Regions from separate parts of the Miniimonas sp. S16 genome, predicted to be linked through region 3. Evidence: riboswitches for the same ligand, from Rfam matches in the RefSeq annotation. Region 3 holds a riboswitch; each other region holds the start of a gene.
What was found. Region 3 has a riboswitch for S-adenosylmethionine ahead of AC3AQ1_RS03085 (LLM class oxidoreductase). Riboswitches for the same ligand answer to the same signal wherever they lie in the genome.
Positions count from the first base shown of each region.

Region 1 (3,263 bases), 950 kb from region 3:
GAGCTCGCCGCCGCCGATCGCCTTGAAGCCGGCGCCGAGCTGCGCGCCGATGTGCCGCGCGCGCACGGTGATGCCGGAGACCTCACCGAGGACGCGCACGACCTGCGCGCCCGGGACGTCGTTCATGGTGGAGACGAACATTGGCCTGCTCCTCGACTCTGGTCGGGGTCGGCCGTCCCGACCCCCGCAGCACGGTACGCCGACGGGGACCCCCGCGGGCCTGTCTAGTGGGGGCCTGTCTCACCAGCACCCGCGTCTGACCGGCCCGCGTCTGACCGGCCCGCGTCAGAACGGAGCCGCGAGCCCGCGCGCGAGGTCGTCGAGCAGGTCCGCGGGATCCTCCAGGCCGACGGACAGCCGGATCGTCGTCTCGGCGATGCCGGTGCGCTGCCGACCGGCGTAGCCCGTCTTCATGTGCGTCGTCGTTGCGGGGTGCGTCACGAGCGACTTGGCGTCGCCGAGGTTGTTCGAGATGTCGATGAGCCGCAGCGCATCGAGGAACGCGAACGAGCGCACCTTGCCGCCCTCGGGGTCGGTCGGGCCGTCGAGCGTGAACGCGACGACCGTCCCGCCCGCCGTCTGCTGGGTGGTGGCGAGCGCGTGCTGCGGGTGCGAGGGGAGGTACGGGTAGCGCACGCCCACCACGCCGGGCTGGTTCTCGAGCCACCGCGCCACGGCGAGCGCGCTCTCGGACTGACGCTGGACGCGCAGGTCCATCGTCTCCAGGCCCTTGAGCAGCACCCACGAGTTGAACGGGCTGATCGTCGGGCCGGTGTTGCGCAGGAACGTCTGCAGCGGCCCGGTCACGTACTCGCGCGAGCCGAGCACCGCGCCCCCCATCACGCGCCCCTGGCCGTCGATGTGCTTGGTCGCGGAGTACACGACGACGTCCGCGCCGAACGCGAGCGGGCGCTGCAGGGCCGGCGTCGCGAACACGTTGTCCACGATGACCGTCGCGCCCGCGGCGTGCGCGAGCCGGGACACCTCGGCGATGTCGACGATGTCCTGCATCGGGTTCGACGGCGTCTCGAAGAACACGACGTCGGCCGGCGTCGCGAGCGCCTGCGCCCACTGCTCGTTGACGTGCGCGTCGACGTAGACCGTCTCGATGCCCCAGGAGGTGAACAACTCGTCGAGCACGAGGAGCGTGGAGCCGAACATCGCCCGGCCGGCCACGATGCGCGATCCCTGGCGCACGAGGCTCGCCATCGAGGCGAACACCGCGGCCATCCCGGACGCCGTCGCGAAGCACGCCTCGGCACCCTCGATGAGGCGCAGACGCTCCTCGAACGCGGACGTGGTGGGGTTGGCGTAGCGCGTGTAGGAGAACCGGTCGAGCTCGGCCAGGAAGGTCGCCTCGGCGTCGGCCGCGCGCGGGTAGACGTAGCCCTGCGTGAGGAACAGCGGCTCGGAGGTCTCCTTGAACCCGGTGCGCTCCTGGCCGCCGCGCACCGCGAGGGTCGCGGGGCGCAGGCCGTCGGGCAGGGCGCTGCGGGGCTGCGGGTCGGTCACGCCTGCTCCCCGTCCCACCGGGCCACGGGCAGACCGGTGCCGGCCCACCCGGCCTCGCTCGCCGTCGCGCCCTCGTACCCCTCGACGACGTTGTACGCCGGGCCGAGCCCCGCCTGCGTCGCGAGGCGCGCCGCGGCCACGCTGCGCCCGCCCGCCTTGCAGACGAACAGCACGGGCCGCGAGTCGCCGGGGCTGAGCCCGGCGTCGGCGAGCGCCGTGAGGAAGTCCGGGTTAGGACCCGCCGCCGTGAGCAGCGGGTCGAGCACGACGCGCCGGTGCAGCGGCCCGAGGTCGGGAATCCCGACCTCCGCCCACTCCTGCGGCGTGCGCACGTCCACCAGGACGGCGTCCTCGTGGTTCTCCAGCAGCTCCCACGCCTCGGCAGGCGTCAGGTCGGCCTCGTACATCACTCTCACCCCTCCATCGGTCCTGGCATGAGCACCCTCTCCCGCGTGAGGTCGCGGGGGGTTGCTGCAGCGTCGTCGAGCCAGGTCTCTCGGCTGCTCTGGATGGTCACGGACGATCGTAGTGCCCGACGGCGAGCCACGCCGCCCGCTTCGTCGCCGCGGTTCGGCGGTGGTGGGGCGGTCGGGGCGCCACGTCAGGACTCAGCCGCCCCGCAGCACGCGTAGCCGCGTCAGGCGTGGACACCGCGGAGGCCACGTCCACGAGAGCCGCGCCGCAACAGGCGTAGCCGCGTCAGGTGTGGACATGGCGGTGGCCATGTCCACGTGAGCCGCGCCGCAGCACGTGTAGCCGTGGCGACTGGTGCTCGGAGGCGAGGCTCGCCGTCGTGCGCCGCGGGAGACGTGACCGAGGCGACGCCGCACGGCGTCGAATCGCGGGTACCGCGGAACTAGGCTGAGGGCCATGGCTTCCCACTTTGATGTCGTTGTCCTCGGTGCGGGCCCCGGTGGCTACGTCGCCGCCATCCGTGCAGCGCAGCTCGGCAAGTCCGTCGCCGTCGTCGAGAAGAAGTACTGGGGCGGTGTGTGCCTCAACGTCGGGTGCATCCCCTCCAAGGCGCTGCTGAAGAACGCCGAGCTGGCGCACACGCTCACCCACGAGAAGGCCAAGTACGGCATCGAGGGCGAGGCGACGATGGCGTACGGCCCGACGCACGCGCGCAGCCGTCAGGTGTCCGCCGGCATCGTCAAGGGCGTCCACTTCCTCATGAAGAAGAACAAGATCACCGAGATCGACGGCTGGGGCACGCTGACGTCCCCCACGTCGATGGACGTGGCCCTGAACTCGGGTGAGACCGAGAACGTCACGTTCGACACCCTGATCCTCGCCACCGGGTCCGTCACGCGGATGCTCCCGGGCGTGCAGGTGAGCAAGAACGTCGTCACCTACGAGGAGCAGATCCTCGACGCCGACCTGCCGGGCTCGATCATCATCGCCGGCTCGGGCGCGATCGGCGTGGAGTTCGCCTACGTCATGACCAACTTCGGCGTCGACGTGACGATCGTGGAGTTCCTGGACCGGATGGTCCCGACCGAGGACGCCGACGTGTCCAAGGAGCTTGCCAAGCACTACAAGAAGCTCGGCGTGAAGGTGCTGACGGGCACCAAGGTCGAGTCGGTCGAGGACACCGGGTCGGGCGTCAAGGTCACCGTCTCCGCGGGCGGTGAGCAGAAGGTGCTCGAGGCGGACCGGCTGCTGTCGGCGATCGGCTTCGCGCCGCGCACCGAGGGCTTCGGCCTGGAGAACATCGGCGTGAAGCTCACCGAGCGTGGCGCCATCGAGAT
Region 1 is NZ_CM173242.1:1,627,625-1,630,887, forward strand. Features, by position in the region: gene AC3AQ1_RS07055 (YbjQ family protein) at 1-141, opposite strand, end outside; gene AC3AQ1_RS07060 (O-succinylhomoserine sulfhydrylase) at 286-1,512, opposite strand; gene AC3AQ1_RS07065 (rhodanese-like domain-containing protein) at 1,509-1,919, opposite strand; SAM riboswitch class I at 1,930-2,028, opposite strand; gene lpdA (dihydrolipoyl dehydrogenase) at 2,383-3,263, shown strand, end outside.
Region 1: linked by a shared signal. The riboswitch ahead of AC3AQ1_RS07065 (rhodanese-like domain-containing protein) and the one ahead of AC3AQ1_RS03085 (LLM class oxidoreductase) in region 3 are both predicted to bind S-adenosylmethionine.

Region 2 (3,263 bases), 1.1 Mb from region 3:
ACTCGCGTTCGCTCCCGACGAGTCCGTGCTCTACGTCGCGGACTCCGAGGCCAGCCACATCCTCGGGTTCGTGGTGCGCATGAGCCTCGACGGGCCGGAGCTCGGCCGGCGCTGGGTGGTGCACGAGACGATCCACGGCTGGCCCGACGGCATCCGGGTCGACCCGACGGGTCGGATCTGGAGCTCGTCCACCGCGGGGGTGGAGATCCTCGCGCCGCCCTCGGCGGTCGGTCGCCCCGCGCGCCACCTCGGCACGCTGCACACCCCGTTCACGACGGCGAACCTCGCCTTCTCCCCGGACCTCGCGACCCTGGCGCTCACCGCCACGTCGTCGGTGTTCCTCGTCCGGCTCGGGGACGTCTCGGTCTGAGGTCTCCCGTGCCGGTCGGCGCGTGTGGGGTGGACGTGGCGGTGGCGGTGTCCACCGGGGCCGCGTCGGGCGGGTGGTTGCCGCGTGTGGGGTGGACGTGGCGGTGGCCGTGTCCACGTGGGACGCGACACTAGCCTGACCCGATGACCGAGCTCGTGATCGACGGCGCGCGCATCGACTCGATCGCCGACCTCTACGACCAGCTCGACGACCTGCTCATGACCGGCGAGGACTGGCGGATGGGCGCCAGCCTCGACGCGCTGAACGACGTCCTCTACGGCGGCTTCGGGACGCTCGCTCGGCTCGAGGAGGCGCCGACCTTCGTGTGGCGCGACTTCGCCCACTCGCGCGAGGCGCTCGGCGTCGACGCCACGATCGCCTGGTGGCGCGAGAAGATCGCCCGTCCGGGCTTCGACGTCGCACGGGCGCAGGCCGCGATCCGCGAGCTCGAGGCCGGCGCCGGCCCGACGTACGCCGACCTCGTGCTCGAGGTCTTCGCCGATCACCCCCGGTACCGCCTCGAGCTCGCCTGACTCGCGCAACCACGGCACCAGCCTGCGTACCCTGGCTCGCATGCCCACACCGGAGTTCGTCCTCGAGCTGCGCCGTCACATCGGGACCGCTCCGCTCTGGCTGAGCGGCGTGACCGCCGTCGTGCTCCGCGAGCGGCGGAACTCCAGCGACGGGGGCGTGCTCGAGGTCCTGCTCGTGAGGCGCGCCGACAACGGTGCCTGGACGCCCGTGACCGGCATCATCGACCCCGGCGAGGAGCCCGCCGTCGCCGCCGCGCGCGAGGTGCTCGAGGAGTCCGGCGTCGTCGCGACGGCGACCCGGCTCGCCTCGGTCTCGGTGACCGAGGAGGTCGTCTACGACAACGGCGACCGGTCTCAGTATCTCGACCTCACCTTCCGGTTCACCTGGGCGTCCGGCGACCCGCACCCCGCCGACGGGGAGAACACCGAGGCGCGCTGGTTCGCCGTCGGGAACCTCCCGCCGATGTCCGAGCGCATGCGGGCGCGGCTGGACTCCGCGCTCGCCGAGCGCGGCGAGGCGACGTTCCGGGTCTGAGAGCCCGCGCCGTGAACGACGCTCGCCCCGGACTCCTCGCCCGGCGGGCGAGAGGTCCGGGGCGAGGGGTCCGACGGCGAAGATCGCCTCAGCCGGTGACGCCGGCCAGCTCGTTGGTCGCGTGCGAGAGCTCGGCGGACCGCCACACCGTCCCGCCGACGCAGGTCACGCCGTCGGCGCCGCGTCTCGCGCCGCGTCTCGCGATGCGGACCGCGATCCGGTCCGTGGACGGGGGCGAACGCCCGCGCTAGGCTCGCCCTCACCATCCAGAGCGGCCGAGAGACCTGGCTCGTCGACGCCGCAGCAACCCCCCAACGGAAGCCTCCCGCGGGAAGGGTGCTCACGCCAGGATCGATGGAGACACCATGCGGGCACACCACCCGTGGCGCAGCGGGAGGCGACGATGACCACGTCGGAGCTCTACCGCGCCCCACGACCCACGATCAGCTTCGAGCTCTACCCGCCGCGCACTCCGCGCGGCGAGGAGCAGGTCCACGAGACGGCGGCGCGCCTGGCGGCCGGCGAGGCGGACTACTTCTCGGTCACCTACGGCGCCTCGGGCACCACGTCCGAGCGCTCGCAGGCGCTCGTCGAGCACCTGCTGGCCGAGACCCGAGTCCCCGTGATCGCCCACCTGACCTGTGTCGGGCGCAGCCGGTCGCAGCTGCGCAACGTCGTCGGCGGCCTGCTCGACGCGGGCGTGCGCGACTTCCTGGCGCTGCGCGGCGACCCGCCCGAGGGCGGCGAGTGGTCGCCGGGGGGTGACGGCCTGGCGCGCGCGTGCGACCTCGTCGCGCTCATCCGCGAGGTGGAGGCGGAGCGCTTCGGCCTGCCGCCCGCGAGCCCGGTCGAGCGCCTCGTCGCTCGCCGCACCCGGCGCGACGGCGTGAGCATCGCCGTCGCCGCCTACCCGGGTTACACCGTGCCCGGCCTGCCGGGCGAGTTCCAGGTGCGCGACGACGAGCTCACCGCCCTGCGCGCCAAGCAGGACGCGGGGGCGGACTTCGCAATCACCCAGGTATTCTTCGACGTCGAGGCGTACGTCGCGCTGCAGCGCGCCGCGCGCGCGGCCGGGATCGTCCTGCCGCTCGTGCCGGGCGTGCTCCCGCTCACCGACCCCGACCGGATCCGCAGGCTGTGCGCGCTCAACCGGATCCCCGAGCCCGCCGAGCTGCTCGCCGAGCTCGAGGCGGCCGGCGGCCCGGAGGAGGCGTACGCGCTCGGCGTGCGGCGCACCGCCGACCTCGTCCGCGGCGTGCTCGCCGCGGGCGCCCCCGGTCTGCACCTCTACACGTTCAACCAGCACGCCGCGGTGACGCGGCTGCTCGACGAGGTCCTGGCTCCGGCCTGACCCGCCTCCCTCAGTCACTCGACCTCACCCGACCAACGGCGAGCACGAAGCCTCTCCTCGCCACCGCCCGTTCCAGGAGAGCATCCATGACCACTCAGCCCACCCCGTTCCCCGCCGCCACGATCCTCGGCTACCCGCGCATCGGCCCCCGCCGCGAGCTCAAGCGTGCGCTCGAGGACCACTGGGCCGGCCGCACCGACAAGGCCGCGTTCGAGGCGAGCGCCGCTCAGGTGCGTCGCGCAGCCGTGACGCGCCTGCGCGACCTCGGCCTCACCGCGCCGGCCGCCGTCCCGCTGGACTTCGCCCACTACGACCAGGTGCTCGACGTCGTGCTCGCACTCGGTGCGCTGCCGGCGCGGCTCGCCTCCGACCCCGAGGTCGCTCCGCTCCTGACCGAGGGGGACGGCGCGACGGTGCAGCCGCTGCCGCTCGCCGTCGAGTGGGCGCTCGCTCGCGGCACGACGGCGCAGGGTC
Region 2 is NZ_CM173242.1:1,818,149-1,821,411, reverse strand. Features, by position in the region: gene AC3AQ1_RS07880 (SMP-30/gluconolactonase/LRE family protein) at 1-370, shown strand, start outside; gene AC3AQ1_RS07875 (barstar family protein) at 514-903, shown strand; gene AC3AQ1_RS07870 (NUDIX hydrolase) at 944-1,438, shown strand; SAM riboswitch class I at 1,698-1,799, shown strand; gene AC3AQ1_RS07865 (methylenetetrahydrofolate reductase) at 1,842-2,789, shown strand; gene metE (5-methyltetrahydropteroyltriglutamate--homocysteine S-methyltransferase) at 2,876-3,263, shown strand, end outside.
Region 2: linked by a shared signal. The riboswitch ahead of AC3AQ1_RS07865 (methylenetetrahydrofolate reductase) and the one ahead of AC3AQ1_RS03085 (LLM class oxidoreductase) in region 3 are both predicted to bind S-adenosylmethionine.

Region 3 (3,263 bases):
CGGACGAGATCCGGTTCGGCGACAACGACCGCCTCGCCGCGCTCGTCGCGCACGTGGTGCAGGCCGACGCGCTCGTCCTGCTCACCGACGTCGACGCGCTCTACGACGGCCACCCCAGCCTGCCGACGTCGCGGCGGATCGCCGTCGTGGCCTCGGCGGCCGACCTCGACGGCGTCGTCGTCACCCAGCGCGGCAGCGGGGTGGGCACGGGCGGCATGACCACCAAGGTGACGGCCGCGCAGACCGCGACCGGAGCCGGGATCCCGACCCTCGTGGCCGGCGCCGCCCGGATCGCCGACGCGCTCACCGGCGCCGACGTCGGCACGTGGTTCCGCGCGACGGCGTCGCGTCCGCGGACCCGCCGGCTCTGGCTCGCGCACGCCGCGCACACGCGCGGCCGGCTCGTGCTCGACGACGGCGCGGTGCGCGCCATCACGCACGGCAAGCGGTCGCTGCTCGCGGCGGGCGTCGTGGGCGTGGAGGGGGCGTTCGAGGCGGGCGACCCCGTCGAGCTCGTGTCGCTCACAGGTGTCGTGGTCGCGCGCGGCCTCGTCGCGTACTCGAGCGAGGAGCTGCCCGAGCGGCTCGGCCGCACGTCGGAGCAGCTGCGGGAGCGGTTCGGCCACGGGCACGATCGCGAGGTGGTGCACCGCGACGACCTCGTCGTCGTCGCGCGGCGTCGCTGAGGCAAGGCTCAGCGACCCTCAGCCGACCTGGGAGTGCGGCCCCGTGCCGTGGTAGGTCCGGTCGACGTACACCAGCCGCGGGGCGCTGGGCTCGCCGTCGGGCGCGAGATCGTCGGCGAGCTCGAGCACGCTGGCGACCACGAGGTAGCTGCTGCCCGCGCGGACGCGCTCGTCGATCGCGATACGTGCCCACGCGTTGACATCGGCGAGCCGCGGCTCGCCCGTGGGCAGCCACGTCAGCGGGACGCCAGCGAAGCGGTCGATGCCGGGGGTCGCGAAGCGCGTCGAGAGCTGCGCGTGGTCGTGGGAGAGGAAGTGCACGACGGCGGAGCTCGCCTCGCGCAGCGCCGGCCACGACGAGGACACCTCCGTGATGGAGAACGCGAGCACGGCCGGGTCGGCGGACACCGAGATCACCGACGTCGCGGTGAAGCCGACGGGGGCGCCGTCGGGCCCCGCGAGGGTCACCACCGCGACCCCCGCGGGGTGCCGGCGGAACAGGTCCTTGAAGGTGCGCGGCGTCACGGAGCCGGACGCGGCGGGGGAGACGTCAGGGCTCACGGACGCACGGTCCTCGGTTCGGGGCAGGTCGAGGGTCACGTTGTCGACGCTAGGTCGATCCGGGCGCTCGCGGCGAGCGGACGTGACGGGTTCCACGATGTGGACACCGCCGTCGGGGTGATGGCCTTGCTCACCCTCGTGATGAGTTGACACGACAACCTCTCCGGCCTACCTTAGGGACACGGTCTCGAGTATCAGCGACAAGCCCCGGCTCGCTGGTCGGCAACCCTCCTCCTGCGGTGGGGTGCCCCGGGTGACGACCAGGTCCTGGCTACCTGCCCAGGGCAAGCGCTCGTCCGCTCCCGCGGAAGAACGAGGAATGAACACGATGGTCACGCGAGTGCAGAGCCCCTCTCCACTGCTTCCCGCCTCCTCCTCGATGATGTGTGGCACGCCCTGCGCGTGCATGTGTATGCGCTGACGGCGGCCGGAACGGGATCTTCTCCCACCAGCTGCTGGCCCACCAGAGCCAGCCTCCCGCCGTCGTGCCCCGGCCCGCGTTGCTCGCGGGCGCCCGACCTCGCCTCCTACGGCCCCGGTCGGCCACACATCACCCTGCTCGTGCAGAAGAGGACCACTCATGTCTGTCCAGAACCTCCCCACCCCCGCCGACAGCTCCAGCCCCGCCTTCACCGGCCGCCTGCTCCTCGGCGTCGACCTCACCACCACGGGCGCCAAGGCGCCCCTGCACCGCCGCAGCTCGGCCGGGACCGGCCAGCGCGTCTCGCTCGGTGACGTCGCCGACTACGTGGCGCTGTCGCGCGACGCCGGCGCCGAGCTTGTCACGTTCGGCGAGTCCTTCCGGCTTGACGACGCCCCCCGCAACGACGCCTGGCTCGACCCGGCCGTGATCGCCTCCCGCCTCGCCGCGGCGGGCCTGCTCGACGGCGGGCCGCGCGTGGTCTCGGCCCTGCCGGCCGGTTTCCTCGACCCGATGAGGCTCGCCCGCGCGATCGCCGGCATCCACGCCCGATCGGGCGGACGCGCCGGCTGGCAGCTGCCGACGTCGACGACGTCGGGCGGCGTGCACGCCGAGGTGCGTCGCGTGTGGTCGCTCACGCCCGAGGCCCGCACGGGCGGCCGCGCGCCGCTCCTGGTGACCGCGCCGACCGACCCGGCGACCGCCGTCGTGGCCGGTCGGTGGTCCGACGTGGTGCGCCTGCGCGTCACGGACGTGGCCGAGGCGCGCCGTCGCCGGCTTGCGATCCGCACGGCGGCCGAGCAGGCGGGTCGCAACCCCGACGACGTGCGCGTCGTGGTCGACGCCGTCACCGTGATCTCCGACGACGCCGCGAGCGCGCTGTTCCGCGCCGACCTGCTGCGCGACCTGGGCACCGTCGAGGGGCCCGAGCCGCTCACGGTGGCCGGGACGGGCCGCGGGGTCGCGGACGTGCTTCAGGAGTGGGTCGAGGCGGACGCGGCCGACGGCTTCGTGGTGCTGCCCGGCGCGCTGCCGACCGATGTCCTGGCGATCGCCGGATCGCTCGCCCCCGAGCTGCGCGAGCGTGGCCTGCTGGCGCCCGCTGACCCGGTGGTGGCCGAGGCGCGCGTCGGTGGTGCGGCGCTCTCGCTGCCCGAGCTCGTCTGAGGCGATCGCCTGGAAGCCGGAAGCCCCGCCACGATCGGTGGCGGGGCTTCCGCGGGAGGCCGCTCCGGCGCTAGCGGGCCTCTACCTCCGTCGACGACCGAGGCCGCCGACGGCGCTTCGCGGCTGTTCGGCCGCTCGACCAGTCTCGTCCGCGTCGGCGCCTCCCACGCGGGACGAAGGTCCCGTCGGCTCGTCTCGCCTCGTCTGGTCGACAGGCGGCGGGCGCGTCACAGGCACGGCCGGGGCACGGCCGGGGCACGGCCGGGGCGCTGCAGGGCACTGTGCGGCCAGACGTGCGAGACTGTGCGCTGGCCCTGCCCAGGGCACTGCGGAAGGAGACAGCATGGCGAGCTCGCTGGTGATCATGGCCGAGGCGGCCCACGAGTCGGCGTACCACAGCCCCTACCTGTACGGCGGAGTGGCGCTCG
Region 3 is NZ_CM173242.1:675,855-679,117, reverse strand. Features, by position in the region: gene proB (glutamate 5-kinase) at 1-686, shown strand, start outside; gene AC3AQ1_RS03090 (flavin reductase family protein) at 705-1,286, opposite strand; SAM riboswitch class IV at 1,431-1,544, shown strand; gene AC3AQ1_RS03085 (LLM class oxidoreductase) at 1,828-2,835, shown strand; gene AC3AQ1_RS03080 (hypothetical protein) at 3,179-3,263, shown strand, end outside.